3 regions of the Pseudomonas sp. ZY71 genome follow, and region 3 is predicted to be linked to each of the others. Evidence: predicted binding sites of a transcription regulator. Region 3 holds the regulator's gene; each other region holds the start of a gene.

Region 1 (9,802 bases), 2.9 Mb from region 3:
CGAGCAGCCGATGTTTCGTGAGGCACTGCGTCAGCGTCGCTGCCTGCTGCCGGCGAATGGTTTTTACGAGTGGCGTGGAACGCAGCGCAAGCGGCCGTTCTGGCTGACGCCGGGGGAAGGCTCGTCACTGTTTTTTGCGGCGATCTGGGAGGCGTATCCGGTACAGGAACAGGTGTGGTTGAGTACGGCGGTGATTACTCAACCGGCGTCGAGTCAGCGGCGGCCGTTGATTCTCGATGAGGCGGGGCAGGCGGCGTGGCTGGATCCTGAGACGCCGTTGCATGTGTTGCAGGGGCTGTTGGCCAGTGAACCGGCGGCGTTGCGTGAGCGGGTGTTGGCGAATCTGATCAATGATCCGAAGCTCAATGGGCCGGAGTGTTTGACTCCGGGCTAAAGCCTGCAGATCAAAAGCCCCTCACCCTAGCCCTCTCCCGGAGGGAGAGGGGACTGAATGGGGGATATTGAAGTAATACACCGACTTGAACGCTCTACTTTGAATCCATAATCGACTGGTTATTTCAGGTCGATGTATGACGGGAGACAACTCGGTCAGTCCCCTCTCCCTCTGGGAGAGGGTTAGGGTGAGGGGGCTCTTGGCTTTTCAGACCTTGAACTGATTGATCAACCGCCGCTGCTGCTCCGCCAGTTTGGTCAAATCGGCACTCGCCGAACTCGACTCATCCGCACCCCCCGCCACTTCATTCGCCACTTGCCCGATGTTGATCACATTGCGATTGATGTCATCGGCCACCGCGCTCTGTTCTTCCGCTGCGCTGGCAATCTGCGTGTTCATGTCGTTGATCACCGACACCGCCTGCGTAATCGTCTCCAGCGCCTCAGCCGCTTTCGCCGCGTGTTGCACGCTTTCATCAGTGCGGTTCTGACTGTCTTCCATGACCCGCACCACATCGCGAGTGCCCTGCTGCAGTTGCTGGATCATGGACTGGATCTCTTCGGTGGCTTTCTGGGTTTTCTGCGCCAGATTGCGCACCTCGTCGGCGACCACGGCAAAACCACGACCCTGCTCGCCGGCACGCGCCGCTTCAATCGCCGCGTTCAGCGCCAGCAGATTGGTCTGCTCGGCAATCCCGCGAATCGCCGTGAGGATCGCGTTGATGTTCTCGCTGTCCTTGGCCAGCGTCTGCACCACATCTACAGCCTTGCCGATTTCCAGCGCCAGCACGCCGATCGAGTTCGACGTGTCACGAACGATCTGCATGCCCTGACTCGCCGCCTGATCGGCATGGCTGGCCGCTTGTGCAGCCTGCGTCGCGTTACGCGCGACGTCCTGCGCGGTGGCGGTCATTTCCTGTACCGCCGTGGCCACCTGATCGATCTCGGCCATTTGTTTCTGGATGCCGATGTTGGTGCGAATGGCGATGTCGGCCGTGTGTTCCGAGGAATCGCTGACGCTCTGCACCGACGTGACCACCTGAGTGATCATCGCCTGCAACTTGGCGAGGAAGGTGTTGAAACCCTTGGCGATCGAGCCCAGTTCATCGCTGCGATCGCTGCTCAAGCGGCGGGTCAGATCACCTTCGCCCTGAGCGATGTCATTGAGCATCGCGACCATCTGCTTCAGCGGCCGGGCGATGCCGTGACCGACCAGCCAGATCACTAGCAGGCCGAGGCCGGCGATGAGCAGACCGACCATGGCCATACCGAAGGTGTCGGATTTACGCTGCGCATCCAGATCACCCTGCAGCTTCTGCAGATCAGCCATCACTGCATCGAGAGGCAATTGCAGCATCAATGTCCAGCGCGCGTCGGTCTGGCCGATGCCGAACGGCAGGTACAACTCGATGCGGCCCTTGTCCTTGTTGACCGAGTAAGTCACTTCGCCGCGCTTGAGATTGGCCATGTTGGCGGTCTGCTCGGCGTCGAGGATGTCGCTGACTTTTTCACCGAATTTGCTCGGGTCTTTGGTGTAGGCAACGATCCGGCCATTGCCGCCGATCAGCGCCATTTGCCCGGCGCCGCTGTAGAGCTTCTGGTTAGCAGCGAGGAGCATTTCCTGGATGAAGTTCACCGACAGGTCTGCACCGACGATGCCGTGGAAGGCACCATTGAGCATGATCGGTTCAATGAAGGAGGCGAGCATGACGATCTTGTCGCCGACCTTGTACGGCGCCGGATCGATCACGCAGGCTTTTTTGCTCTCTTTCGAGCACAGGTAGTACTCGCTGGCGCGCACGCCGGTGGACAGGGTTTTCTGGTCGTCGACGTCGACCAGTTTGTCCAGGCCGAGGGTGCCGTCGTCGTTGCGGAACCACCACGGCAGGAAGCGCCCGTTGGCCGCGTCGATGCCGATCACGCTGGTGCCGACGTAGGCCGCGTCATTGTGGTCGAGGGCGTTTTTTTCCCAGCCGATATACGTACCGAGAATTTTCGGGTTCTTTTCGACGTTTTCTTTGATCAGACTGATCAACTGCTCGCGACTGACGGTCAGGCGCGGCTGGCCATCGACGCCCGGTGTGCCGAGCAGGGCGTTGACCCGCACCAGTCCGCCGGCAATCAGCAGCGGCGCTTCGAGTTCGCGCTGGATCTGGCTGACCTGGGTTTGTGCCAGCGAAGTCAGGCGCTGTTCGATGACTTGCTCGAACTGCGCCTGGGTGCGCTGTTGCACCATCTCTTGCGTACGGGCGCCGGAAAACAGCGCGTACAGCACCAGCGCGGCCACCACGCTAAGGACGATGGCGCCGGCCAGGGCAGCGACGGAAAACTGGATCGACTTGAACTTCATGGGAGCTCCGCACGCAAGAGGACGTCTGCGCTGATGTATCGGCAGGCGGCATTGGGCCATGAGTGCGAGCAGGTGCAATTGCAAGCCGATGTCGTAAATGGATCAGTGCACGACGCAGTTGCTGCGGGCCTGGCGATCGCTGTGAATTTTTTACGACAGCTCAAGTGGGAAACGTCTGAAAGTCGCTGCAACACGTCTGTTGTATCTGGCGTCGATACAATTACCCGCCTAGGATACGCGCAGGTTTTCAGGGAGCTTTTGAATGAACAAGACATTGGTTGTAAGTGCACTGAGCGCAGCGCTGTTGCTGGCCGGTTGTCAGTCGGTCAACACCACCAGCGGCGGCGCCGTGGGTGTGGAACGCAAGCAGTACATGTTCAGCATGCTGTCCTCGCAAGAGGTCGACCAGATGTATGCCCAGTCGTATCAGAAGACTGTCGGTGAAGCCTCCAGCAAGGGTGTGCTGGACAAGACCAGTCCTGAGGCCAAGCGGGTTCAGGCGATTGCCAACCGCCTGATCGCCCAGGCGCCGAACTTCCGTCCGGATGCGGCGCAGTGGCAGTGGGAGGTCAATCTGATCAAGAGTGATGAACTCAATGCCAACTGCGGGCCTGGCGGCAAGATCATTTTCTACACCGGGCTGATCGATAGCCTGAAGCTGACCGACGATGAAATCGCCGCGGTCATGGGCCATGAAATCGCCCACGCTCTGCGCGAGCACGGTCGTGAAGCGATGTCCAAGGCCTACGGGATTGAAATGGCCAAGCAGGGCGCGGGTGCCTTGCTCGGTCTGGGTCAGGACAGTCTGGCGCTGGCCGATACTGTGGCCAACTACGGCATGACCCTGCCGAACAGCCGTGCCAACGAAAACGAAGCTGATCTGATCGGCCTGGAACTGGCTGCGCGCGCCGGGTACAACCCGAACGCCGCGATCACCTTGTGGAACAAGATGAGCAAGGCGTCGGAAGGTTCGCCGCCGGAGTTCATGAGCACTCACCCGGCTTCGACCAGCCGGATTGCCTCGTTGCAGGCGGCGATTCCGAAGGTTATGCCGCTGTACGAACAGGCGCCTAAATCCTGATGGATTTACAGGTCGGCTGACGGCCACTTCGCGAGCAGGCTCGCTCCCACATTTGGAATGCATTCCAAAGTGGGAGCGAGCCTGTCTCCGGGGGGCGTTCCGATGAAGAACGCTGACGCGGTCTATCGACTTACGCCGTCAAACCCAGCCACTGCTCTGCATCGCCTTGTACACCGCAACGATCGCCAGAATCATGAACGCCGACGCCGCGAGGCGACGGATCAAGGTCAGCGGCAATTTGTCCGCGGCAAAGTTACCCGCCAATACCACCGGCACGTTGGCAATCAACATGCCCGCCGTGGTACCGATAATCACCAGCCACAGTTCCGGATATTGCGCGGCGAGCATCACCGTCGCGACCTGGGTCTTGTCGCCCATTTCGGCGAGGAAAAACGCAATCAGCGTGGTCAGGAACGGCCCGAACTTGCGTGCGGTGCTGGTTTCATCGTCGTCCATTTTGTCCGGAACCAGCGTCCACAAAGCGGTGGCCGTAAAACTGGCGGCGAGAATCCAGTGCAGCGTCGCATTCGAGAAGAAACTGCCGAACCAGGCGCCTACCGCACCGGCTGCTGCGTGGTTGGCCAGGGTCGCAGCGACGATGCCGGCAATGATCGGCCAGGGTTTGCGAAAGCGAGCGGCGAGAATCAGCGCGAGCAGTTGCGTCTTGTCGCCGATTTCGGCCAAGGCAACGATTGCGGTGGGAACGAGTAACGAGTCCAGCATCAGGATTTCCTAAGGGGCGGGTCGACACGGCTATGACACGTACAGCCTTCCCGCCCCGGGTAAGGTGTGCGTGTCATAGGTCTTGTCAAACCCTGCGATCCGTCTGCTGCGGACGCTTGGGTCGCATACGCCATGATCTGAGGATCAAGTATGTTGACGTATGCCGGACGAGCTTGGCGCTCGTGGGAGACTACTCCCCTAGGACGGAGCGGATTCTGCCTAGGCAAATCCGATTGAGCAAGCCTCTTTTTTAAAAGAAGTTTCAGCCGCGCTTGGCCCGGTAAATCCGGAAACCATTGCCTTCAGCCTTGATCGCACACACGCCAAGATGCTCTTCGATCAGCGGTTGATACTTGAGGAAGCTGTTCGCCACCAAGCGTAGTTCGCCGCCATTTTTCAGATGTTTTGCCGCTTTTCGCAGCAAGTTCTCCGTGGCGAAATAATCGGTGTGCACGCCGACGTGAAACGGTGGATTGCTCAGAATTGCATTCAAACCCATCGGCGCAGCATCGATACCGTCACCAGTCAGCACTTCAGCTTCCAGACCGTTGGCCGCCAGCGTCAGACGGCTGCTGGCAGCAGCGAAAGCATCCACGTCCAGCAACGTCACTTGATTGTGCGGATAGCGACGTTTGACCGCAGCCCCCAACACGCCAGCGCCGCAACCGAAGTCGAGCAAATGGCCGCTCGGCAGCTTGTCCAGATGCTCCAGCAGCAGGGCGCTGCCGCGATCCAGTCGACCGTGGCTGAACACGCCCGGCAGGCTGATGACTTTCAACGGGCCTTCGGCCAGTGGCAATTCATAGGTCTGCGCCAGGCTTTCCAGGGATTTCGCTTCCGGGGCATTGGCCACGGTGACTTGCCAGAGCTGACAATGACGCGCGCTGTCGAGTTTGCGCGGCTTGCCGAACGGGTTGAGCTGCTTGGACGCGCCTTCGATGCCGCTGCGTTTTTCCCCGACCAGAAACACTTCGCGCCCGGCCAGACGTGAGGCCACAGCGTTGAGGATGTAATCGGTCAGGTCCTTGGACTTGGGCAGGAACACCACGGCGCTGTCGAATTCCCGCTCCGGGACATTCACGCCGAAATGGCTGCGGCCCTCGAAACGGGCGTCCAGCGCGGCTTGATCGCCGGCATGCCAGCACCAGCCGAATGCGTTGGGCAAGCGCCCAAGCAAATCGTCGGCGGGCAACCCGGCCAACAACAACGAACCCTGGAACAACTCGGGCTGACGAAGCAGTACTTCACTGCGCGGATCCATAACTGCTCCTCAAAAAAAGTGCCGCAGTTTATCAACTGACGACCCGCAGCGCCTTACCGCTGAAGAACGCTTGAGCGTTTTCGGTCAATTGGCCGACGATGCGTTGCCGTGCTTCGCGACTACCCCAGGCGTTGTGTGGCGTAACGATCAGGCGTGGGATGTCCGCCGCGAGCAACGGATTGCCTTGGGTCGGCGGCTCGACGCTCAACACATCAGTGGCCGCGCCGCCCAGATGCCCGGCGCGCAGAGCGTCGGCCAGTGCCTGTTCGTCGATCAGGCCGCCGCGTGCGGTGTTGACCACGAAGGAGCCGGGTTTCATCGAGGCCAGTTCGCGGGCGCCGATGAAGTGGCGAGTGTGTTCGTTGAGCGGGCAGTGCAGGGTGAGGGCGTCGATTTGTGGCAGCAGTTCATCCAGCGGCAGGCGATCCGGGCGAGCAGGGCGCCCGGGAATCTGCCCGAGCAACACGCGCATGCCAAACGCTTCGGCCAATCGCGCCACGGCGCCACCGAGTTCGCCATGACCGAGCAAACCGAGGGTTTTGCCTTCCAGCTCAACGATCGGATAGTCGAGCAGGCAGAATTGTTTCGCCTGCTGCCAGCGACCTTCGCCGACGGCTTTCTGATAATCGGCCAGACGCGTGGCGAGGTTGAGCAGCAACATGATCGTGTGCTGCGCCACCGACGGCGTGCCATAACCCTGGCAGTTGCACACGGTGATGCCCTGCGCGCGGGCGGCGGCGAGGTCAACGTTGTTGGTGCCGGTGGCAGTGATCAGAATCAGTTTCAGATCGGGGTTGGCGGCCATCGCGGCGGCGTCGATCAGGATCTTGTTGCTGATCGCCACTGTGGCACCTTGCAGGCGTTCGGCGACTTGTCCGGGCAACGTTTGGGCGAACAGCTGCAGATCGCTGAAACACTCGCGCAACGGACTGAGGTCGAGGTCGCCGAGATCCAGCGAAGGGTGATCAAGGAATACCGCGCGGCGCGTGTTCGTCATCAACTGTACCTTTTGTGCTGTGAGCGTTGGGCGTAATCTGCCGAGCCTACCAGATGAAACAAATTGATACGCTTGGCCGAAAGGAGCCCCCATGTACTGGACCGAGTTCTTGACCGTTGCACTGATCCACTTGTTGGCCGTCGCCAGCCCCGGCCCGGACTTTGCCGTTGTGGTGCGCGAGAGCGTGACCCACGGTCGCCGCGCCGGCACCTGGACCGCGCTGGGCGTGGGCACGGCGATTTTCCTCCACGTTGGTTATTCGTTGCTGGGGATCGGCCTGATCGTGTCGCAGTCGATCGTGCTGTTCAACGCCTTGAAATGGGCCGCAGCCGCTTACTTGCTGTACATCGGCTTCAAGGCGCTGCGCGCGCAACCGGCGAAAGTCGTGGCCGATGATCTGCACAAAGAGGCGGGCGTTCGCACCGCTCGCGGCGCGTTCACCTCAGGCTTCGTGACCAATGGTCTGAATCCGAAAGCCACGCTGTTCTTCCTGTCACTGTTCACCGTGGTGATCAATCCGCACACGCCACTGGCGGTGCAGGCCGGTTACGGGGTTTATCTGGCGGTCGCGACTGCGTTTTGGTTCTGTCTGGTGGCAATGCTGTTCAGTCAGCAACGTGTACGTGCCGGTTTCGCCCGCATGGGTCACTGGTTCGACCGCACCATGGGTGCGGTGCTGATCGCTCTCGGCGTGAAAATCGCGTTTACCGAGATGCATTGATCTCAGAACCGCGACTTGAACCTGTGGGAGCGAGCCTGCTCGCGAAGGCGTTGGGTCAGTCGACATTATTGGTGGCTGAAAGACCGCTTTCGCGAGCAGGCTCGCTCCCACAGGGTCTTACACAAGCTCGCTGAGCTTGCTCAGGGTATTCAGATATTCGCGGGGATTTTCCCCAAGCAAACGACGAAACATCGCGCTGAACGCCCGCGCGCTGCCGTAACCCAAATCCTGCGCCACACGCTGCACGCTGTCCCCGGCGAGCAGGCGCGGCAGGGCTTCCATCAGGCGCAGTTGCTGGCGCCAGGCGTTGAAACTCATCTGCACTTGTTGCTGAAACAGCCGTGCCAACGTGCGTGAGCTGGCGCCGACCTGCTGCGCCCAGTCTTCCAGCGTATTGGCATGATCGGGGGTGTGCAGCATTGCCAGACAGATGTTTTGCAGGCGCCGGTCAGTGGGCATCGGAATGTGCAGTGGCAGGTTTTCCAGGCTGGCAAGTTCCTCCAGCATCAGTTGCTGAATCAGCGGATTGTCGGCATGCGGCGCCCCTTGCACGGCTCGCAGGATCAGCTCGCGCAGCAGCGGCGTCACGGCCAATACGCAGCACTGATGCAGGCTGGCGGGTGACAATTCTGGCGCGATGAACAGCGAGCGCATCTGCACATCGCCGCTCATGAAAATCTCGTGCGCCACCTCGGGTGGAATCCATACCGCGCGACTCGGCGGAATCACCCACGCACCCGATTGCGTGACCACACGCATGATCCCGCTGACGGCATACAGCAGTTGCGCCTCGCGATGCAGGTGCAGCGGCTGGTGCGCGCCATCCAGATAATCCCGGGGGTAGGCGCTCACCGGGCCGTGTTCGAAGTGGCTGATTAACATGTCTGATTTGATGAGTTGCTTGGCAGGAATGCGCTTTACGGCCAACTTAGCATAAGCGCCACACAACAACGTAAAGCGTGCCGCCATGAATCAATCCCGTAATGTCATCCGCTACATCAACGCCGCCCATGTGATCGATCACATGTTCATGCTTATTTTTCCCGCCGCCGTGCTCGGCATGACTCAAGCGTTCGGTCTCGATTACGCCGCGCTGATCGGCCTGTCGCTGGGCGGCTTCATTGCCTTCGGCGCCTGTTCGCTGCCCGCTGGTTGGCTCGGCGATCACTGGAGTCGGCGGCAGATGATGCTGGTGTTTTTCTTCGGCATCGGCGTCTCGGCGATCTTTACCGGCCTGAGTAACAGTCCGACGATGCTGGTGATCGGCCTGACCCTGATCGGTATTTTCGCTGCGATCTATCACCCGGTGGGCACGGCGATGCTGGTGGCCTACGCGCAAAACCGTGGCCGTGAAATCGGCATCAACGGCATGTGGGGCAATCTTGGCGTGGCGTTTTCGGCGCTGATCACCGGTTTGCTGGTGGCGCAGTTCGGCTGGCGCTCAGCGTTCCTGTTACCGGGGGCGGTGGCGATTGTGCTGGGTTTTGGCTTCGCCTTGCAGGTGCGTGAGGAACCGATTCCGAAGCGTGCGCACACACCACTCAAAGGCGCCGCCGGCCAGCGTATCTCGATGATGATGGTGTTCGGCGTGCTGGCGTTGGCCACGGCCACCGGCGGCGTGGTGTTCAACGCCACCACCATGACCTATCCGAAGTTGTTTCAGGAACGTTTGCATGAACTGTTCGCCTCGCCGCAAACCCTCGGCGTGGTGGTCAGTCTGGCCTATGCCTTTGGTGCGGTTGCGCAGTTGAGCATCGGTCGAGTGCTGCATCGGCTCAGCCTGAAATGGCCGTTCATTGTCCTGACGCTGTGCCAGGCACCGCTGCTGTTTGCGCTGGCCTATGCCGACGGCTGGGCGGTGATCGCCCTCGGTGCGGCGTTCATGTTCGTGGTGTTCGGGCAGGTAACAGTGAACGATGCGATGGTTGCCAACTTCGTCGCCCCACAGTGGCAATCACGGGTGTTCGCCCTGCGTTACTGTTTATCGTTCGGTGCCAGTGCGACGGCGATTCCGCTGATTTCCTATGTCGAACCGCGCCATGGTTTTGTAGGCCTGTACTTGATTCTTGCGGGTTTCGGCGCGTTGACCTTCCTCGCTGCGGTGGTTTTCCCACGCACGCCTTCCGAGGAGGCAGTAGGACAAACCGCCTGATCGATGACGAAAACCGGCAAATGCTGGCGCAAAGCTAGCATTTGTACGGCTTTGCAAATCATTCCTTTGGCTGATTTGGCTGGCGTATAAGGGTTCTAGAGTACCAATCTCTACGCCAACACCG
Region 2 (9,802 bases), 1.6 Mb from region 3:
GTTATGAGCAAGGGAAAGATGAGCGAAGCCGACGTCGCGGCGTTCTGCCTGGCATTGCCGGGCGCTCGGGAAGATTACAAGTGGGGTGGCGTGCGGGTGTTTTCGATTGCCGGCAACAAGATGTTTGCCTTGCAGGGGCTGCGCGGAGATTCACTGGCGTTCAAGGTCGACAAGGATCTGTTTCTCGGCCATTGCGACCGCCCGGGCATTCACCCGGCGCCGTATCTGGCGCGGGCGCAGTGGATCATCATGCACCCGCCCTACCCGCTGGGTGCCGAGGAATTGCAGGGGTTGTTGCAGCGTTCGCATCAATTGGTGGTGAGCAAGTTGCCGAAAAAGACCCAAATCGGTTTATTGCTGTAAACCCGATCCCTGTAGGAGTGAGCCTGCTCGCGATAGCGGAGTGTCAGTCAAAGAAATTCCAACTGACACTCCGCTATCGCGAGCAGGCTCACTCCTACATAGGGAATTGCGGTGTATTCAGAACAGCGTCAGCAGATTCGAGCCGAGAAACAACTGGTCGATCCAGAACACTTGGTGCAACACGACAATCACCCAGAACAGAATCTGAAACGAGACCTTGCGCGTCTTGTGCCGGAACACCTGCTGGGCGATCAACGCGCCCGGCCAGCCGCCGGCCAGTTCCACGGCGTGCAGAACGTTCTCCGGGGTGCGCCAGGCATCCGTGCGCGCCTTGCGCTTGTCGGCCCAGTACATGAAGAACGCCAGCACGCTGACGACGCCATAAGCGGTCAGCGGCACCAGTGAAATCCCGCGCAGCCACATCGCCACTGAGCCGAACAATGGCAGCGCGCAGACGATCAGCAGAACCAGCAGTTTCAGCTTCAGGTTCTGGATGTTGTTGCCGCCCGAAGGTCGTCCTTCGGGCCGGCGTGCGCGGGAATCACTCATGGTTTGGCCGCCGCCCAATCGATCCAGCCAAACTGCCAGGTCGCCAGAATCACCAGACCAAACACGATCCGATACCAGGCGAACGCCGCATAGCTGTGGCTGGCAATGAACTTGAGCAGGCCGCGCACGGCAATCATGGCGAAGATGAACGCGGTGACAAAACCGATGGCGAACACCGGGAAGTCCGCCGGGACAAACAGGTGACGGTACTTGTAGCCCGAGTAGACCGCCGCACCGACCATGGTTGGCATCGCCAGAAAGAACGAAAACTCGGTGGCAGTCTTGCGCGACAGGCCGAACAGCAATCCGCCAATGATCGTCGAGCCGGAGCGCGAGGTGCCGGGGATCATCGCCAGACACTGGGCGAAGCCGACCTTCAAGGCATCTTTCCAAGTGATCTCGTCGACCGTTTCGGCGTGCACTTCATGCTGACGCTTTTCTGCCCACAACATGATGATGCCGCCAACCACCAGTGCTGTCGCAACGGTAATCGGGTTGAACAGGTATTGGTGAATCAGGTCGGCAAAGATCACGCCCAGCACCACCGCGGGCAGAAACGCAATCAGCAGGTTGGCGGTAAAACGCCGTGCGCTCGGCTGCGTCGGCAAACCGATGACCACATCGAAAATCTTCCGGCGAAACTCCCAGACCACCGCGAGGATCGCGCCGAGCTGGATGATGATATTGAACGCCATGGCCCGTTCGCCGCCGAATTCGAGCAAGTCGGCAACAATGATCTGGTGTCCGGTACTGGAAATGGGCAAAAACTCCGTCAGCCCTTCTACAACTCCTAGTATCAGTGCCTGCAAGGCCGTCCAAAGATCCATCAATCCCCCAAAGAGCGATGCGCGTCGGCATGCCCCGATAGTATTTTTCTAGCGTTCACTGCGATCAGCGTAGCTGGTTATGGCTGTACCGATTCCGCACGCACAGGATCCACACGAAACGGTCAAAATTCCGTGAAATATCAATTTGGATTCAGGTTTTCACGCGCGGGGCCGAAATCCTAACAGACAAGCCTTAATAGCGCTGCCGCGTTATACGACTTGGGTCGCGTATGCCCGCTCACAAAATCGTGGTTGGATGCTGGCGGTCGTTTATTACAAGAAAAAGAATCCGGAGTGACAGCGTTATGAACAGCTTGCGCAGTGTGTCGATCAGCCGACGCTTGTGGCTCATCTTGATTGTGGCGGTGGTCATGTTGCTGACCTTGGGCGTGTTGATGCTCAAGCAGATTCACGATGATCTCTACCATGCCAAAGCCCAGAAAACCCAGCACGTGGTGCAGACGGCCAGCGGCCTGCTGACCTATTACCACGACCTCGAAACCGCCGGCACGCTGACAAAAGACGCCGCGCAGAAACAGGCCCTCACCGCCATTCGTGGACTGCGCTACGACCAGAGCGATTACTTCTGGATCAACGACCTCACGCCCGTGATGGTCATGCACCCGACCAACCCGAAACTCGAAGGCCAGAACCTCTCGGCGATCCGTGATCCGGACGGTTTTGCGGTGTTCAACGAAATGGTTGCCATCGCCAAGGCCAAAGGCGCCGGCATGGTCGATTACCGCTGGCCAAAACCGGGTGCCAGTGAGCCGGTGGCCAAGACTTCTTACGTGAAACTGTTCGAACCGTGGGGCTGGGTGCTCGGCTCCGGGGTTTACGTCGACGACGTCCAGGCGGAATTCCAGGGCCAAGTGATCAAGGCCACCGTCATCGGCCTGGCGATTGCCGTGATCATGGCGCTGCTGGTGATCCTCATCGCGCGCAGCATTGTGCGCCCGCTGCAGGAAACCGTGAACGCCATGGCCAACATCGCCAGTGGCGAAAGCGACCTGACGCGCAGCCTCGATACCCATGGCAAGGATGAGGTCACTGAACTGGCGCATCACTTCAACGCCTTTACCGCCAAACTACGCCGGGTGATCGGTGATTTGCAGGTGTCGGCCAGCGCCTTGGGCCAGTCGTCCAGCGAACTGGGCAACGACGCCTCGCAGGCCCAGCAACGCAGCCAGCAGCAGTCGCAGCAGATGGAACTGGTGGCCACGGCGATCAACGAGGTGACCTATGGCGTGCAAGATGTGGCGAAGAACGCCGAACACGCCGCCGCGGAAATGCGCGACGCCGAAGCGCAGGCGCAACAGGGCCAGATCAACATCGATGGCAGCTTGCAGCAGATCGACAAGCTGTCCGGGACCATTGATCAAGCGGTTGAGGTGATTCGCACTCTGGCTGCCGAAAGCACCCAGATCGGTAGCGTGCTGGAGGTGATCCGTTCGATTGCCGAGCAGACCAACCTGCTCGCGCTCAACGCCGCGATCGAAGCGGCGCGGGCCGGTGAACAAGGTCGCGGGTTTGCCGTGGTGGCGGATGAAGTGCGCTTGTTGGCGCAGCGTACGCAGAAATCGACCGCGGAAATCCAGTCGATGATCGAGCGCCTGCAGAACCATTCCGAAGCCGCCGTGAAGGTGATCGGCGACAGCAGCAAGGCGTCGCAATTGACCATCGAACAAGCCGGGCTGGCCGGTGCCAGTCTGAATGCCATTGGCCAGGCCCTGCGTAATCTCAATGGTCTGAATGCGTCGATTGCCAGCGCTACATTGCAGCAGGCGCATGTGGTCGAGGACATCAATCAGAACGTGACACAGGCTGCTGGCCTCTCGCACAGCACGGCGATCGCGGCCGAGCAGTCGAGTGCGGCCAGCCTGCGCCTCGGCCAATTGAGCGAACAACTGAACGCCCTCCTGCGCCAGTTCCGCGTCTAGACACCACCCCCTGTAGGAGTGAGCCTGCTCGCGATAGCGGTGTTTCAGCCGGTATAAATTTCGCTGACACACCGCTATCGCGAGCAGGCTCACTCCTACACGTTTTTGGGTACAATCCGCCCCCTTCTTTCACTCCCCCAAGGAACCCACATGTCCGGGCTTGAACTGTTTGCCGCCGCACTCGGCGTGATCGCCGTCTGGCTGACGGTCAAACAGAATCCGTGGTGCTGGCCGATCGGGCTGGTCATGGTCTTGCTCTACAGCTGGATCTTCTTTGAAGTGAAGCTGTACTCGGACATGTTGCTGCAAGTGATTTACGCCGCGCTGCAAGTCTATGGCTGGTGGCAATGGACCCGCGCCGGGACGATGCATGACGGCCGCGAGGTCACCCGCCTCGATCACCGTTCGCTATTGGTCGGTCTGGCCGTTGGCGCCGTCGGCAGTGTCTTGCTCGGTGCAGCCATGGCGCATTGGACCGACGCCGCGCAACCGTGGCTGGATGCGGCGCTGACCGGTTTCAGCCTGGTCGCGCAACTGTGGATGGCGCAGAAACGCCTGCAGTGCTGGGCGCTGTGGTTCGTGCTCGATGTGATCTTTGTCGGCTTGTTCGTCTACAAAGGGCTGTACCTGACCGCTGCGCTGTACGGGCTGTTTACCTTGCTGGCGATTCAAGGCTTTCGCGAATGGCGCGCCGATCCGGCGTTGCGCACATGAAGGTCGTGGTGCTGACCGGGCCTGAATCCACCGGCAAGAGCTGGCTGGCGGCGGGCCTGCAACAACGCTTTGGCGGCTTGCGCGTGGATGAGTACGTGCGCCGCTTTATCGAACTCAATCCCCGTGACACCTGTCTGGCAGACATCCCTGGAATCGCTCGGGGCCAGTTGCAGTGGGAAGATGAAGCGCGGGCGCAACAGCCGTCGTTGCTGATTCTCGACACCCATTTGCTGAGCAATATGCTGTGGAGTCAGACGCTGTTCGGCGACTGCCCGGACTGGCTGGAATCGGAATTGTCGGGGCGGCATTACGACCTGCACCTTTTACTCTCGCCAGAGCAGATCGACTGGAGCGATGACGGCCAGCGCTGCCAACCCGATCTGGACGAGCGACTGGCGTTTTACCAGGCCACGCGAAACTGGCTTGAAAACCATCACCAGCGTTTTCAGATCATTCAGGGCAATTGGGGCGAACGCCAGACTCAGGCATTTGCCGCCGTCGAGCAATTACTGGCCCAGTGACCCAGCCAATGGGTCACCTTACCCGGCGCTTTCCCCTGTTTCGGGGACAAAGTGTCCGTTCCTGAAACACTCGTCCGTGTGCAAAGTGGCCGTTTCAGCACTGTTCATCGCTTTGTCATCCCGGTTGTTACAAGGCTGATACACACCGCTGCAAACCCTTGTTCCAGAGCTTTGTTAAGCCAATGGACAGGTCGGCCCAGCAATGCGTGTTTCAAGATTGAAACAGGTTGTGTATCGAACGTGCGCGCTTATTCTGCAACTCATTGAAACCCAAACACTTTTAAAAAGCGGCACAGCTTTCGCTCTCTCCTTCACAACGCTGACTCGGGCCAGCCCACTGAAGAAGGAATTGCAGCCGTGGGGAATATCCAAAAAGGTTTGACCTGCCTTCTGCTGATCGGATCAGCAGCCAGTACGTTTATCAGCTTCAACGTACAGGCAGAAGGCAACGGCGTGATTGTCCTCAATCGCGATGTTCAGCCGATTCCTATTGGTCGCAGCGGCGGTAAAGACCCTTATCCAACCACCGTCAATGCCAACCCTTCAGGCCGCATCAATCAAGCGATGAGCAGCACTGAGCTCAATGACGGCGAGTTTGCCAGCGTGGCCAGTGGCTCTTCGATCCGCGGCAACATCAGCACGCCGACGGCGAATCTGCCCGGCATGAACACCCTGACCAATACCAACGGCCTGCCCGGCATGAGCAGCGGCCACGGCGGCGGCGCCGGCGGTTCCATCTCCAATACCGTCAACCGCGCCATGGGCGCAGGCCTTGCGCCGCTGACCCGCATGGCTGGAGGCCAATAAGATGAATCGTTGCCTGCTCCTGCTTGCCCTCTTCGGCTGCGCCAGTGCCATGGCGGCCGACCCCAGCTCAGTGAACAACGCGAACATTCAGGACACCGGCATTCAGTACCGCGGCAACTACAACGTCAACCAGGCCGCTGGCGACCAGATGCAACAGACCAACACCAAGGCCATCGCCATTGGCACCGCGGCCAGCGCCACCACCACCGTCCGCCAGCACATCGACACACCCGGTAACCCCTCGACGAATGCCAGCGCCACCATCGGCGGCAACTCTTTCAGCAATGGCAACGGAATCCTCGGTGTTAACCAGGGCGCCGGTGCCAACAACCAGATGGCCAACGTCACGCGCATCAGCATCAGTGCTGGCCCGCAGAGCGTTGACGACAGTGCCCTTTCCCAACAGAACGTGGCGCTTTTACCGAGCTCAGGAGCAACTGGTACCTCACCCGGCAGTCGCCAGGTCACGACAAGTGATCAGGCCTTCACCGGCAGCCGCGGGGTAATCCAGGTGAACCAGAGTGCCGGGGTGGGGAACCGAATGGCTAACACCCTGAGCATCCGGGTCGCTGACTGACCCAAACAACAAAAGCAGTGCAATTAGAAAGTACCAACACTTAACCAACTAATAAGCACGATGGAGAAACACCATGAAACCTACAATGGCTCTCAAACCACTGGTTTTCGCACTTGCAGCAGTGATGGCAATCGCAGCACAGGCAGGCGGTCGTGATGACGATCATGGTAACGGGCACGGCAATGGTCATGGCAACCATGAACCAAAAGGCCCTACCCTGGAACAACTTCTGCAAATCGGCGCCGGCGCTGGTGCTGCCGTACTCGACACGCAGAACAGCGATGGCAACCTGGTGGGCAACCAAGGCACCAAAAATGATGCCTCCGTTCGCGACTCGGCCAATGGCACCAACGGCAACGTCGGCATGAACAACACCGCCGGCGATGGCAACCAGCAAGACAACGCCGCTGCACTGGCGACTGCCGACGAAAGCTTTATCTTCGGCACTGCCGTGTCCGTTTCCAGCGCGACTCAAGTCAACAACAACAACGCGGTTGCCAACTACTCGACAACCAACAACGCCAACCTCAACAACGTGGGTAACGGCGGTTCCGGCAACATCGGTGTGAACAACAGTGCCGGCAACTTCAACCAACAGAAAAACAACCTGGCCATTGCTGTATCCGGTGGTCGTGTCGCTAACGCCGCTGCCGCCGCCAACCAAAGCTCCACTGGGTTGACTGTGTCCAACAACGGCACTCAAACCTACAAAACCGATACTCTGAGAGGTACCTTCACCGCTGCTGGCGCATTCGTAGCAGCTGGCAAAGCGACCATCGAAGGCGACAAAGGCCATGGTGGTGGCGGTTATGGCGACAACGACCGTGGTCATGGCGGCAGCGGCGGCAGCAAAGATCAGAAAGCGACCTTTGAAGCTGTCGGCATCTTCGGTCTCGCCGGTGTAACCACGCAACAAGTGCTGACCCCAGACGGCTGGAAAAACCCTGTGACCAACAACGCAAGCATCTCCAACGTTGGTAACAGCTTCTCCGGCAACGCTGGTTACAACAACGCCGCCGGTGTTGGTAACCAACAAAGCAACTCGCTGTCCATCGCTGCAGGTTGCAAAGCCTGCCTGTAGTCGCGATCGAAACGAAAGCCCCGGAAACGGGGCTTTTCCTCAGTCCGCAAAGGCGTATCGATCATGCGTAAGACTGCCCTCCTCCCTCTGCTTCTCGTCTGTGGCCTGACTCAGGCCGGGCAGATGCCCGTGGCTGCCTTGCCGGGTGGCACGCTCATCTACAAGAACGTGCAAAGCATTCGTGAGCGCAAGTTTGCCGACATCGTCGAACAGAAAACCGATTTCAGCTGCGGCGCTGCTGCACTGGCCACGGTGTTACGCCAGGCCTATTGGCTCGACGTCGATGAGGAGCACATCATCAAAGGCATGCTGGTCAACGCTGACCAGAACCTGGTTCGTACTCAAGGGTTTTCCATGCTGGACATGAAGCGCTACATAGAAAGCATCGGCATGCGCGCCAGGGGTTACAAGATTCCATCGGAGAAGCTCGACGCAGTCACTATTCCGGTGGTGGTACTGATGGAAATTCGCGGCTACAAGCATTTCGTCGTGCTGCAGCGAGCGGACAAGGATTGGGTTTACATCGGAGACCCGGTTCTCGGCCATAAACGCTACAAACATGATGACTTTGTCAAAGGTTGGAACGGCATTGTCTTCGCCATCGTCGGTCCCGGATATGACAAGGCCAACGCCTTGCGCAGCCCTCCGGTGCCTTTGACGGCCAAGAACAAGCTGGATGGATTCAACCCGGTCAAAGATGCTGAATTGATGGATTTCGGGTTCATACAGAGCGACTTCTTTTAATCGCCGATTATAGAGAATGGGACTGGATGTCCCGGGAGCAGCAGATGAAAACCTCATACTGGCTGGCCGCCGCCTGCCTGGCAGCGAGTGCGTCAGGCTATGCCAATGCAGGATTCAAACCTATAGAAATACAAGACAAGGAGTTGTCCGAGTTACGTGGTCGTTATGTCATGCCGGGGCGGATTATCAGCTTCGGCATTGTCATGAGCAGTACCTGGCGCAACGCCAGTGGCGATTTGATCGGGGCTTCGACCTCGATGCAACTTCAGGCTGCAACGGTAAAACCTGAATTCTATGTTCAAACCATCAAGGAACACGGCAACGGCGGCACCCTGTCAGCGGGTACTGGCACGATCACCGGTGGCGCCGGCCTTGATAGCAGCCAGGGCGTGACACAAAGCGTGCGTGCCGCTGGCGACAGCAATACGGCCTACAACAACGTCGCCATCAACGTCAAAGAGGCCAATCAGGCGCCAGCACTGGCTCCCGCCCAAGGGCAGGCCTTGATGGCCGGCCAGACAATCGGCGGCAGCAATGCGGCAGGCAGCGTCGCCGTCTCGGCAAGCGGAGGCGGCGTGCAAATGGCCATTCAGGCCTCCGGCAATCAAGGCACGGCCCTGCAACAAGTCGCCCAGGGTGGGTTGCTGCAGAACACCCGTTTGCTGGGCAGTGCCAACGTGGTCAATAACATGACTCAACTCAACGTCGTCCTGAACAATAACGGCATGAGCGCCGGCGCACTGGATTGCAACCTGACTCAACTCAGGGCACTACGCAATATTGGATATTGAACTACGCTGAGTCTCGATCATTGGGCTTAAAGGGACGGCTTATTCATGTATCGATCAGTATCACTGCGTGCCGCTGTTTGTTTGAGCACTCTTCTACCTGCAGCGATGCTGCAAGCGGCACCGGACGCCGACGTAGAAGTCCTGAAACAAGAACTTCTGGAGCTGAAGCAACGTTACGAAGTACAACAAAAAGCCCTGGCGGTACTCGAACAACGGGTTCGCCAGGTCGAAGATCAACCGGCGGCGCCGCAACCGAAACGGTTGGCCAAGTCGCCATCGGATTTGAAAGGCAATCCAAAAGTGGCCACCGGTACCGGGGCCGCAGCAGCGTCGGGGGGCGCAGCCGGAGGTAGTGGGGCTTCTTACGGGCAATCGCTGGCAGATGATTCGCAACCGGCACAAAGTGTGTCCAACCTGTACGACGAGGCCAGTGGCTTCTTCGGCGGTGGCAAATTCAGCTTCGAAACCGGTATCACCTACTCGCGCTACGACACCCGTCAGTTGATTCTCAACGGCTTTCTGGCACTGGACTCGATTTTTCTCGGCAACATCAACCTTGACCGAATCAAGGCTGACACCTGGACCCTCGACCTCACGGGCCGCTACAACTTCGACAATCGCTGGCAGTTCGACCTGAACGTGCCGGTGGTCTACCGCGATTCGACTTATCAATCCGGCGGCGGCAACGGCGGTGCGTCCAACGTCACGACCGAGCAGGACGTAACACGCGATCCAACCATTGGCGACGTCAATTTCGGTATCGCCTACAAGTTCCTCGACGAGTCGGTCAATACGCCGGATGCGGTGGTCACCTTGCGGGTCAAAGCGCCAACCGGCAAGGATCCGTTCGGCATCAAGTTGCGCCAGACCGATGCCAACTCGAACCTG
Region 3 (9,802 bases):
CGCCGCGTTGGTGGCTGCGGTGCGGGTTGGCGTATCGCGCGCCATCGTCCAAAGCATTGTAGGCACTGAGTCCGAGCTGCCTGTGATCACCTTGGAACCAAGGTTGGAACAAATATTGCTCAATAGTCTGCAGAAGGCAGGACAAGGCTCGGAAGAGGGCGTTCTGCTGGAGCCAAGCATGGCCGAGAAGCTGCAGCGTTCGCTGATCGAAGCGGCGCAGCGTCAGGAAATGCAAGGTCAGCCAGTGATCCTTTTGGTCGCTGGCCCGATCCGCGCGATGCTCTCGCGCTTTGGCCGCCTCGCAGTCCCTGGATTGCATGTGCTGGCCTACCAGGAAATACCGGACAACAAGCAAGTGACCATCGTTGCGACAGTAGGGCCCAACGGCTGAGGTAGTGGTTTATGCAAGTTAAGCGTTTCTTTGCCGCCGATATGCGTCAGGCCATGAAGCTGGTTCGTGATGAGCTGGGCGCTGATGCCGCCATCATTGGCAATCGCCGCATTGCCGGCGGTGTCGAGCTGACGGCGGCACTGGATTACAAATTGTCGGCCCTGGCGCCACGGGTTCCGAACATGGAACTCGAAGACGAGCTGCGCAAGACCCAGTCGCGCATCGTCACCGCTCAGGCCGAGTTGAGCCTGCGTGGCGAAGCTGATGGCAATAGCAATCGCCAGATCTTCGCCGGGCTGCCGTTGACGGCTGGCCTGCCGCTGACCGCTGCCGAACCGCTGAGCGAGCCGACTTACGCCGCACCGGCGCGTCCGGCCCCGGCGCCGGCGCAGTCTTCCGGCGGCGTTGATCCGCGTGCACTGGATTCGATGCGCTTTGAATTGAACAGCCTGCGCGAGCTGATGGAAGTTCAGCTCGGCACCCTGGCCTGGAATCAGCTGCAAGGCAGCCGTCCGGCGCAAGCCAATCTTTATCGCCGTCTGCAACGTATCGGTCTGTCCGGCCCGTTGTCGCGCGATCTGCTGGCGATGATTACTGATATCGAAGAGCCGCGTCAGGCCTGGCGCATGCTGCTGGCGCACTTGGCGCGGATGATTGCCGTACCGGAAGTCGAGCCGCTGGAAGAGGGCGGTGTGATTGCCATGGTCGGCCCTGCCGGCATGGGCAAGACCACTACGCTCGCCAAGCTGGCAGCGCGTTATGTGCTGAAATACGGCGCGCAGAATGTCGCGCTGGTGAGCATGGACAGTTTCCGTATCGGCGCTCAGGAACAACTGAAGACGCTGGGCCGCATTCTCAATGTGCCAGTGACTCACGTCGATCCGGGCCAATCGCTGGTGCAGGCGCTGGATCCACTGCTGCGCAAACGCGTGGTATTGATCGATACTGCCGGCCTGCAAGCCAGTGATCCTGCGCTGCGCATGCAGCTGGAAAGTCTGGCCGGGCGTGGCATTCGTTCAAAAAATTATCTGGTCTTGGCAACCACCAGCCAGAAACAGGTTCTAACCGCCGCTTATCACAGTTACAAGCGTTGCGGGCTAGCCGGCTGCATCCTGACTAAACTGGATGAAACGGCCAGCCTTGGCGAAGTGTTGAGCCTGGCGATCAGTCATGAATTGCCGGTCGCGTACCTGACCGATGGCCCACGGATTCCGGATGATTTGCATCTGCCGCGCCGTCATCAACTGGTCAGCCGCGCCGTCAGCGTGCAAATGCAGGAAGAACCCAGCGAAGAAGCCATGGCTGACATGTTCGCTGATATCTATCACAGCCCGACCAAGCAGGTAGGCTGAGGTATTCATGAACAGTTTTTGTACCTACATCGATGGTCTGCCATGCATTGTTCCGGTTGTGAACGCGCAGCCAGTAATGTGGCCTCCGTCTATGCAAGACAAGGTAAAGAAATAACATGGGCAGCATGCATCCCGTACAGGTGATCGCGGTGACCGGCGGCAAAGGTGGCGTCGGCAAGACTAACGTGTCAGTGAACTTGTCGCTGGCGCTGGCAGAGCTTGGCCGTCGGGTCATGCTGCTGGACGCCGATCTGGGACTGGCGAACGTCGACGTTTTGTTGGGTCTGACCCCTAAACGCACACTGGCCGACGTGATCGAAGGCCGTTGCGAATTGCGCGACGTGCTGTTGCAAGGCCCCGGTGGCATCCGCATCGTCCCGGCCGCGTCCGGCACGCAAAGCATGGTGCACCTGAGCCCGGCGCAACATGCCGGTCTGATTCAGGCGTTCAGCGACATCGGCGACAATCTCGACGTGCTGGTGATCGACACCGCTGCGGGTATTGGTGACTCGGTAGTCAGTTTTGTACGCGCCGCGCAAGAAGTGTTGCTGGTGGTCTGCGATGAGCCTACTTCCATTACCGACGCCTACGCGCTGATCAAGTTGCTCAACCGCGATTACGGCATGAACCGCTTCCGCGTGCTGGCCAACATGGCGCAGAGCCCGCAGGAAGGGCGCAACCTGTTCGCCAAGTTGACCAAGGTCACGGATCGCTTCCTTGACGTGGCCCTACAATACGTCGGCGCCGTGCCTTACGACGAAAGCGTGCGTAAAGCGGTGCAGAAGCAGCGTGCTGTGTATGAAGCCTTCCCGCGTTCCAAGTGCGCGCTGGCGTTCAAGGCGATCGCGCAGAAGGTCGACACCTGGCCGCTGCCCGCCAACCCGCGTGGCCACCTTGAGTTTTTCGTCGAGCGCCTCGTGCAGCAAACGGCAGGGCCCGTGCTATGACCGCAAGCGGTATGAACTACTACAAGAAGTCGGCACGTGACGCGCAGTACGAACTGATCGAGCGTTACGCGCCACTGGTCAAACGCATTGCCTATCACTTGCTGGCACGTTTGCCGGCGAGTGTGCAGGTCGAAGACCTGATCCAGGCCGGAATGATCGGCCTGCTCGAAGTCTCGACCAAATATGACGCCAGCAAAGGCGCCAGTTTCGAAACGTACGCGGGCATCCGAATCCGCGGCGCGATGCTCGACGAAGTGCGCAAAGGGGACTGGGCGCCACGCTCGGTTCACCGCAATACCCGTATGGTCAGTGACGCAATTCGCTCAATTGAAGCTAAAACCGGCCGTGATGCTAAAGATCACGAGGTTGCGGCCGAACTCCAATTGAGTCTCGACGATTACTACGGGATTTTGAATGACACCTTGGGCAGCCGCCTGTTCAGTTTCGACGATCTGTTGCAGGACGGCGAACACGAAGGGCTGCACGAGGATGGCGCGAGTGCTCATCTTGAGCCGTCACGCGATCTGGAAGATGAACGTTTCCAGGCGGCGTTGGCGGACGCGATTGCCAATTTGCCGGAGCGTGAGCGACTGGTGTTGGCGCTGTACTACGACGAAGAGCTGAACCTCAAGGAGATCGGTGAAGTCCTTGGCGTCAGTGAATCGCGGGTCAGCCAGTTACACAGCCAGTGCGCGGCCCGTTTGCGGGGGCGTTTGGGGGAGTGGCGAGCGCGCTGAAGGCAGTGTGGGGACACTGCGAACGAGGCTGGTGCGGTGATGAACGGCACCGGTCTTGCTCTGTTGTGCTCCAGACAGTCTTCGAGTGCTGCGCCGATTGATTGAAGTGGCGCGTCCAGGTGCTGGGCGCGTTTAAGACTGCTTGGAGGTCGAATTGAACAAAGACATGAAAATCCTCATCGTTGATGACTTCTCAACGATGCGGCGGATCATCAAGAACCTGCTGCGTGATCTTGGGTTCACCAACACCGTCGAGGCTGACGATGGCGTGACTGCCATTCCAGTGCTCAACAGCGGCAGCATCGACTTTCTGGTAACGGACTGGAACATGCCGGGCATGACCGGTATCGACCTGCTGCGCCACGTGCGTGCCGATGAAAAACTCAAGCACCTGCCAGTGCTGATGGTGACTGCAGAAGCCAAGCGCGAGCAGATCATTGAAGCCGCTCAGGCCGGTGTAAACGGCTACGTAGTCAAACCTTTCACGGCTCAGGCGTTGAAAGACAAAATCGAGAAGATTTTCGAACGCATCGGCTGATGAACGCGCGGGGGAGCTATGGAGCATAACGAATCTTCACAGGGCGATTTCGAGTCGACCCTGAAAAAACACGCGGTCGAACTGGTCGAAAGCCTTGAAAAAGGCAGGTTCGGCGACGCTGTGCAACTGATCCATGAGCTCAATCAGACCCGTGACCGTGGCCTGTACCAGGAAGTCGGCAAGCTCACACGTGAACTGCACAGTGCGATCGTCAACTTCCAGATCGACCCGAACATGCCACAGGCCGAGGAAGTGTCGCAAATCACCGACGCCACCGAACGCCTGGGCTATGTGGTCAAGCTGACAGAGGCCGCGGCCAACCGCACCATGGATCTGGTGGAAAGCGCCACGCCGGTGGTCAATGGTCTGGCTGACGAAGCCCAGACTTTGAGCGCCGATTGGGGGCGCTTCATGCGTCGCGAGGTCGGAGCTGAAGAGTTCCGTGAACTGGCGCGCCGGGTCGACGGTTTTCTGTCACGCAGCAGCACGGACAACCGTGCGGTGTCGAGCAATCTCAACGACATCCTGCTGGCCCAGGATTACCAGGACCTGACCGGTCAGGTGATCAAGCGTGTGACCCAACTGGTCACCGAAGTCGAAAGCAATTTGCTCAAACTCGTGCTCATGGCCAGTCAGGTCGACCGCTTTGCGGGCATCGAACATGACCGCGCCGCGATGCTTGCAGAAAAAGATCCACAAAAACATCTCTCGCAGGGTGAAGGTCCGCAGATTCATGCCGATAAACGAGAAGACGTTGTGTCCGGTCAGGACGATGTGGACGATTTGTTATCCAGCCTCGGGTTCTAGTGTTTTGGAATTTTAGGTTTTTTGGGTTTTTAGACCTGTAGGAGCACCCCATTAATGAGCTTCGGCGCCGATGAAGAGATCCTTCAGGATTTCCTGGTTGAGGCCGGCGAGATTCTTGAGCAACTGTCCGAACAACTGGTCGAGCTGGAAAGCCGTCCGGATGACGCAGATCTGCTCAACGCAATTTTTCGCGGTTTCCACACTGTAAAAGGGGGCGCCGGCTTCCTTCAGCTCAATGAGCTGGTGGAGTGCTGTCACATCGCCGAAAACGTGTTCGACATCCTGCGCAAGGGTGAGCGTCGCGTTGATGCAGAACTGATGGACGTTGTCCTCGAAGCACTGGACGCGGTGAACAGCATGTTCACTGAGGTTCGTGAGCGTGCTCCGATCACCGCTGCCACCCCGGAACTGCTGGCCGCCCTGGCGCGTCTGGCCGAACCGCAATCGGCGGACGCGGCCCCGGCTTCGCCAGTGGCCGAGATGATCGAAGAACTGGTCGTCGAAGGCGACTCGGGCGACATCACCGATAACGAATTTGAGCAACTGCTGGATTCGCTGAACGCCGTCAAGGCTGAAGCTGAAGCCCCGGCCGCTGCTGCGCCTGCGCAAACGGCCGCTGAAGCAGCGAGCGATGAAATCACCGATGCCGAGTTCGAGTCGTTGCTCGATCAACTGCACGGCAAGGGCCAGTTCGCGGTGGACGCGGTTGCGCCAGCGGCGGCAGCCCCTGCGGCTCCGGCCAAGGGCGACAGCTCTGACATCACCGACGACGAATTCGAAGCCCTGCTCGATCAATTGCATGGCAAGGGCAACTTTGCCGTGGATGCGCTGGAGTCGGCGATTGCGTCGGCACCTGCGCCGGCTGCTCCAGCGGCCGCCGCTGCCGGCAGCGACCTGATCAGCGATCACGAGTTCGAATCGCTGCTCGACGAATTGCACGGCAAAGGCAAGTTCACCGAAGTCGGCACCGCCGCTGCTGGCAGTGCTTCGACCGTCGCTACACCGGCTGCCAAGGCACCGGCCGCTGCTGCAGCGCCCAAGCCTGCCGCCAAGCCTGAGCCAAAAGCCGAAGCGCCAAAACCGGCTGCCGCTGCTGCACCGGCTCCGGCCCGTGCGTCGGCGACACCGCCACCGGAAAAACCGGCGAGCGAAGCCGAAACCACCGTGCGCGTCGACACGGCACGTCTCGACGAAATCATGAACATGGTCGGCGAGTTGGTGCTGGTGCGTAACCGTCTGGTGCGCCTGGGCCTGAACAGCGGCGATGAAGCCATGCAAAAGGCCGTGTCGAACCTCGACGTGGTCACGGCTGACTTGCAGACCGCCGTCATGAAGACGCGGATGCAGCCGATCAAGAAGGTCTTCGGGCGCTTCCCGCGTCTGGTTCGAGATCTGGCGCGTCAGCTCAAGAAAGAAATCAACCTGGAACTGGTGGGTGAAGAAACCGACCTCGACAAAAACCTTGTCGAGGCCCTGGCCGACCCACTGGTCCACTTGGTGCGCAACGCCGTCGACCACGGCATCGAGTCGCCGGAAGAACGCGAAGCGTCGGGCAAGGCCCGTGGCGGTCGCGTGGTACTGGCGGCCGAGCAAGAGGGCGACCATATCCTGCTGTCGATTTCCGATGACGGCAAAGGCATGGACCCGAATGTCCTGCGCGCCATCGCGGTAAAACGCGGCGTGATGGACAAGGACGCGGCCGATCGCCTCAGCGATACCGAGTGCTACAACCTGATTTTCGCCCCGGGTTTCTCGACCAAGACCGAGATCTCCGACGTGTCCGGACGCGGTGTCGGCATGGACGTGGTGAAGACCAAGATTTCCCAGCTCAACGGTTCGATCAACATCTACTCGACCAAGGGCCAGGGCTCGAAGATCGTCATCAAGGTGCCGCTGACCCTCGCGATCATGCCAACCCTGATGGTCATGCTCGGCAATCAGGCGTTTGCGTTCCCGTTGGTCAACGTCAACGAAATCTTCCACCTCGACCTGTCGACCACCAACGTCGTCGACGGTCAGGAAGTGGTGATCGTGCGGGACAAGGCGCTGCCATTGTTCTACCTCAAGCGCTGGCTGGTCAGCTCCGCCGCTCACGAAGAGCAGCGCGAGGGCCACGTGGTGATCCTTTCGGTAGGCACTCAGCGGATCGGCTTCGTCGTCGATCAACTGGTCGGTCAGGAAGAAGTGGTTATCAAGCCATTGGGCAAAATGCTGCAGGGCACTCCGGGCATGTCCGGCGCCACCATCACCGGTGACGGCCGCATCGCGCTGATTCTCGATGTTCCAAGCATGCTCAAGCGTTACGCCGCACGGCGTATTTGAATCCGGGGCGGCGGGGCGATAACGTCCCGCCGCACCTAATGGAGTGTTTATGGCAGTCAAAGTCCTGGTGGTGGACGATTCGGGTTTTTTCCGCCGCCGCGTCTCGGAAATTCTTTCAGCGGATCCGAGCATTCAGGTGGTCGGCACCGCCACCAACGGTAAAGAGGCGATCGATCAGGCCCTGGCACTCAAGCCGGACGTGATCACCATGGACTACGAGATGCCGATGATGGATGGCATCACGGCAGTGCGGCACATCATGCAGCGCTGCCCGACCCCGGTGTTGATGTTCTCCTCGCTGACCCACGAAGGCGCCCGGGTCACCCTCGATGCGCTGGACGCCGGCGCGGTGGATTTCCTGCCGAAGAATTTCGAAGACATCTCGCGCAACCCGGAGAAGGTCAAGCAGTTGCTGTGCGAAAAGGTCCATAGCATTTCGCGCAGTAATCGTCGTTTCAGTGCTTATAGCGCGCCGGCTCCAGCCGCAGCGCCAACGCCTGCACCGGCTCCGGCGCCATCCAGTTTCAGCAGCCACAGCACCAGCGCACCGGCACGTCCGGCACCCGCGCCTGTGCATGCACCTGCTCCAAGCCGTGCTCCGGCTGCCAGCGCGTCGTCGCCGACACCGAAACGCAAAGCCTACAAACTGGTTGCCATCGGTACCTCGACTGGCGGCCCGGTTGCCTTGCAGCGCGTGCTGACTCAGTTGCCAGCGAACTTTCCGGCGCCGATCGTGCTGATCCAGCACATGCCGGCAGCGTTCACCAAGGCGTTTGCCGAGCGTCTCGACAAGCTCTGCCGCATCAGCGTCAAGGAAGCCGAGGATGGCGACATCCTGCGTCCGGGCCTGGCGTTGCTCGCACCGGGTGGCAAGCAAATGATGATCGACGGCCGTGGCGCGGTGAAAATCCTCCCGGGCGACGAGCGTCTGAATTACAAGCCGTGCGTGGACATCACCTTCGGTTCGGCGGCGAAATCCTACGGCGACAAAGTTCTGGCGGTGGTGTTGACTGGCATGGGCGCCGATGGCCGTGAAGGCGCGCGTCTGCTCAAGCAGGGCGGTAGCGCCGTGTGGGCGCAAGACGAAGCCAGCTGCGTGATCTACGGCATGCCGATGGCCATCGTTAAAGCCGACCTCGCCGACGCGGTGTACAGCCTCGACGACATCGGCAAGCACATTGTCGAGGCGTGTATCTGATGGATGTTTTAAGCCTTATCGGGATCATCATGGCGTTCGTCGCCATCATCGGCGGTAACTACCTTGAAGGTGGTCACCTCGGTGCGCTGGCCAACGGCCCGGCGGCATTGATCGTACTGGGCGGCACCATCGGTGCCGCACTGCTGCAATCGCCGATGAGCGCGTTCAAACGCGCCATGCAGATCCTTGCCTGGATTCTGTTTCCGCCACGGGTCGATCTGGCCGGTGGCATCGATCGCGTCGTCAACTGGAGCCTCACCGCACGCAAGGAAGGCCTGCTGGGTCTGGAAGGCGTGGCGGATGCCGAACCCGACAATTACTCGCGCAAAGGCCTGCAACTGCTGGTCGACGGTGCCGAGCCGGAAGCGATCCGCAGCATCCTCGAAGTGGATTTCTACACTCAGGAAGCGCGCGATATCGAAGCGGCGAAAGTCTTTGAAAGCATGGGCGGCTACGCGCCGACCATCGGCATCATCGGTGCGGTGATGGGCCTGATCCACGTGATGGGCAACCTGGCTGATCCGACGCAGCTGGGCAGCGGTATCGCCGTCGCCTTCGTTGCGACCATTTACGGCGTGGCCAGTGCCAACCTGGTGTTGCTGCCAATCGCCGCCAAGCTGAAGTCAATCGCGTTGCGGCAGTCGCGTTATCGCGAAATGTTGTTGGAAGGGATCCTGTCGATCGCCGAAGGTGAAAACCCTCGCTCCATTGAGTTGAAGCTGCAAGGCTTCATGGATTAAGGGAATAACCTCATGGCCCGTCGTCGCCACCAGGAAGAGCATGTAAACCACGAACGCTGGCTGGTTTCCTACGCTGACTTCATCACGTTGCTGTTCGCGTTCTTCGTGGTCATGTACTCGATTTCGTCGATCAACGAAGGCAAGTACAAGGAAATTTCCGAAGCGCTGGTCGGCGTCTTCAAGGACTCCGACCGCGCGCTCAAACCGATCCCGATCGGCGACGAGCGACCGAAAACCGTGACCCCGGCCAAGCCGCTGGTCAAGGACGCCGAGCAGATCGATGCCGGTATCGCCGGTGCCAGCGATCCGCTGAAAAGCATCGCCGATGACATCAGCGCCGCGTTCGGTGACCTGATCAGTTCCAACCAGATGACTGTGCGCGGCAACGAGCTGTGGGTCGAGATCGAACTCAACTCCAGCCTGTTGTTCGGTAGCGGCGACGCCATGCCGAGTGACATTGCGTTCAACATCATCGACAAGGTTGCAGCGATTCTGAAACCGTTCGACAACCCGATTCACGTCGAAGGCTTCACCGACGATCAACCGATCCGAACCGCGCAGTACCCGACCAACTGGGAGCTGTCATCGGCGCGTTCGGCGAGCATCGTGCGCATGCTGGCCATGCAGGGCGTAAACCCTGGCCGATTGGCATCGGTGGGTTACGGCGAGTTTCAACCGGTGGCCAACAACGCTACCGCTGAAGGCCGCGGGAAAAACCGCCGGGTGGTTCTGGTGGTGTCGCGCAATCTCGATGTACGTCGCAGCCTCAC

Evidence for each region. Region 3 encodes FliA, which starts transcription of late flagellar genes. Its sites were predicted from a motif close to CTAAAGTTTNNNNNNNNNNNGCCGNTAA; they were not measured.
Region 1: a site for FliA is predicted at 2,779-2,806, ahead of VY732_RS24615 (methyl-accepting chemotaxis protein). Genes of this name have one in related genera too.
Region 2: a site for FliA is predicted at 1,890-1,917, ahead of VY732_RS15145 (methyl-accepting chemotaxis protein). Genes of this name have one in related genera too.

Annotation. Positions count from the first base shown of each region.
Region 1 is NZ_CP144274.1:5,557,994-5,567,795, reverse strand. Features, by position in the region: gene VY732_RS24620 (SOS response-associated peptidase) at 1-394, shown strand, start outside; gene VY732_RS24615 (methyl-accepting chemotaxis protein) at 602-2,743, opposite strand; gene VY732_RS24610 (M48 family metallopeptidase) at 3,006-3,824, shown strand; gene VY732_RS24605 (TMEM165/GDT1 family protein) at 3,963-4,547, opposite strand; yybP-ykoY riboswitch at 4,635-4,759, opposite strand; gene VY732_RS24600 (class I SAM-dependent methyltransferase) at 4,810-5,808, opposite strand; gene VY732_RS24595 (2-hydroxyacid dehydrogenase) at 5,840-6,805, opposite strand; gene VY732_RS24590 (LysE family translocator) at 6,897-7,526, shown strand; gene VY732_RS24585 (AraC family transcriptional regulator) at 7,644-8,408, opposite strand; gene VY732_RS24580 (MFS transporter) at 8,494-9,678, shown strand.
Region 2 is NZ_CP144274.1:3,422,545-3,432,346, forward strand. Features, by position in the region: gene VY732_RS15125 (LysR substrate-binding domain-containing protein) at 1-7, shown strand, start outside; gene VY732_RS15130 (MmcQ/YjbR family DNA-binding protein) at 4-363, shown strand; gene VY732_RS15135 (DUF1294 domain-containing protein) at 481-912, opposite strand; gene VY732_RS15140 (undecaprenyl-diphosphate phosphatase) at 909-1,739, opposite strand; gene VY732_RS15145 (methyl-accepting chemotaxis protein) at 2,045-3,679, shown strand; gene pnuC (nicotinamide riboside transporter PnuC) at 3,830-4,393, shown strand; gene VY732_RS15155 (AAA family ATPase) at 4,390-4,914, shown strand; gene VY732_RS15160 (hypothetical protein) at 5,272-5,721, shown strand; gene VY732_RS15165 (adhesin) at 5,723-6,298, shown strand; gene VY732_RS15170 (heme utilization protein) at 6,372-7,379, shown strand; gene VY732_RS15175 (C39 family peptidase) at 7,443-8,123, shown strand; gene VY732_RS15180 (hypothetical protein) at 8,168-8,914, shown strand; gene VY732_RS15185 (hypothetical protein) at 8,960-9,802, shown strand, end outside.
Region 3 is NZ_CP144274.1:1,813,538-1,823,339, forward strand. Features, by position in the region: gene flhA (flagellar biosynthesis protein FlhA) at 1-391, shown strand, start outside; gene flhF (flagellar biosynthesis protein FlhF) at 403-1,743, shown strand; gene fleN (flagellar synthesis regulator FleN) at 1,860-2,690, shown strand; gene fliA (RNA polymerase sigma factor FliA) at 2,687-3,427, shown strand; gene VY732_RS08055 (chemotaxis response regulator CheY) at 3,594-3,965, shown strand; gene VY732_RS08060 (protein phosphatase CheZ) at 3,984-4,772, shown strand; gene VY732_RS08065 (chemotaxis protein CheA) at 4,827-7,094, shown strand; gene VY732_RS08070 (protein-glutamate methylesterase/protein-glutamine glutaminase) at 7,144-8,292, shown strand; gene VY732_RS08075 (flagellar motor protein) at 8,292-9,032, shown strand; gene motD (flagellar motor protein MotD) at 9,045-9,802, shown strand, end outside.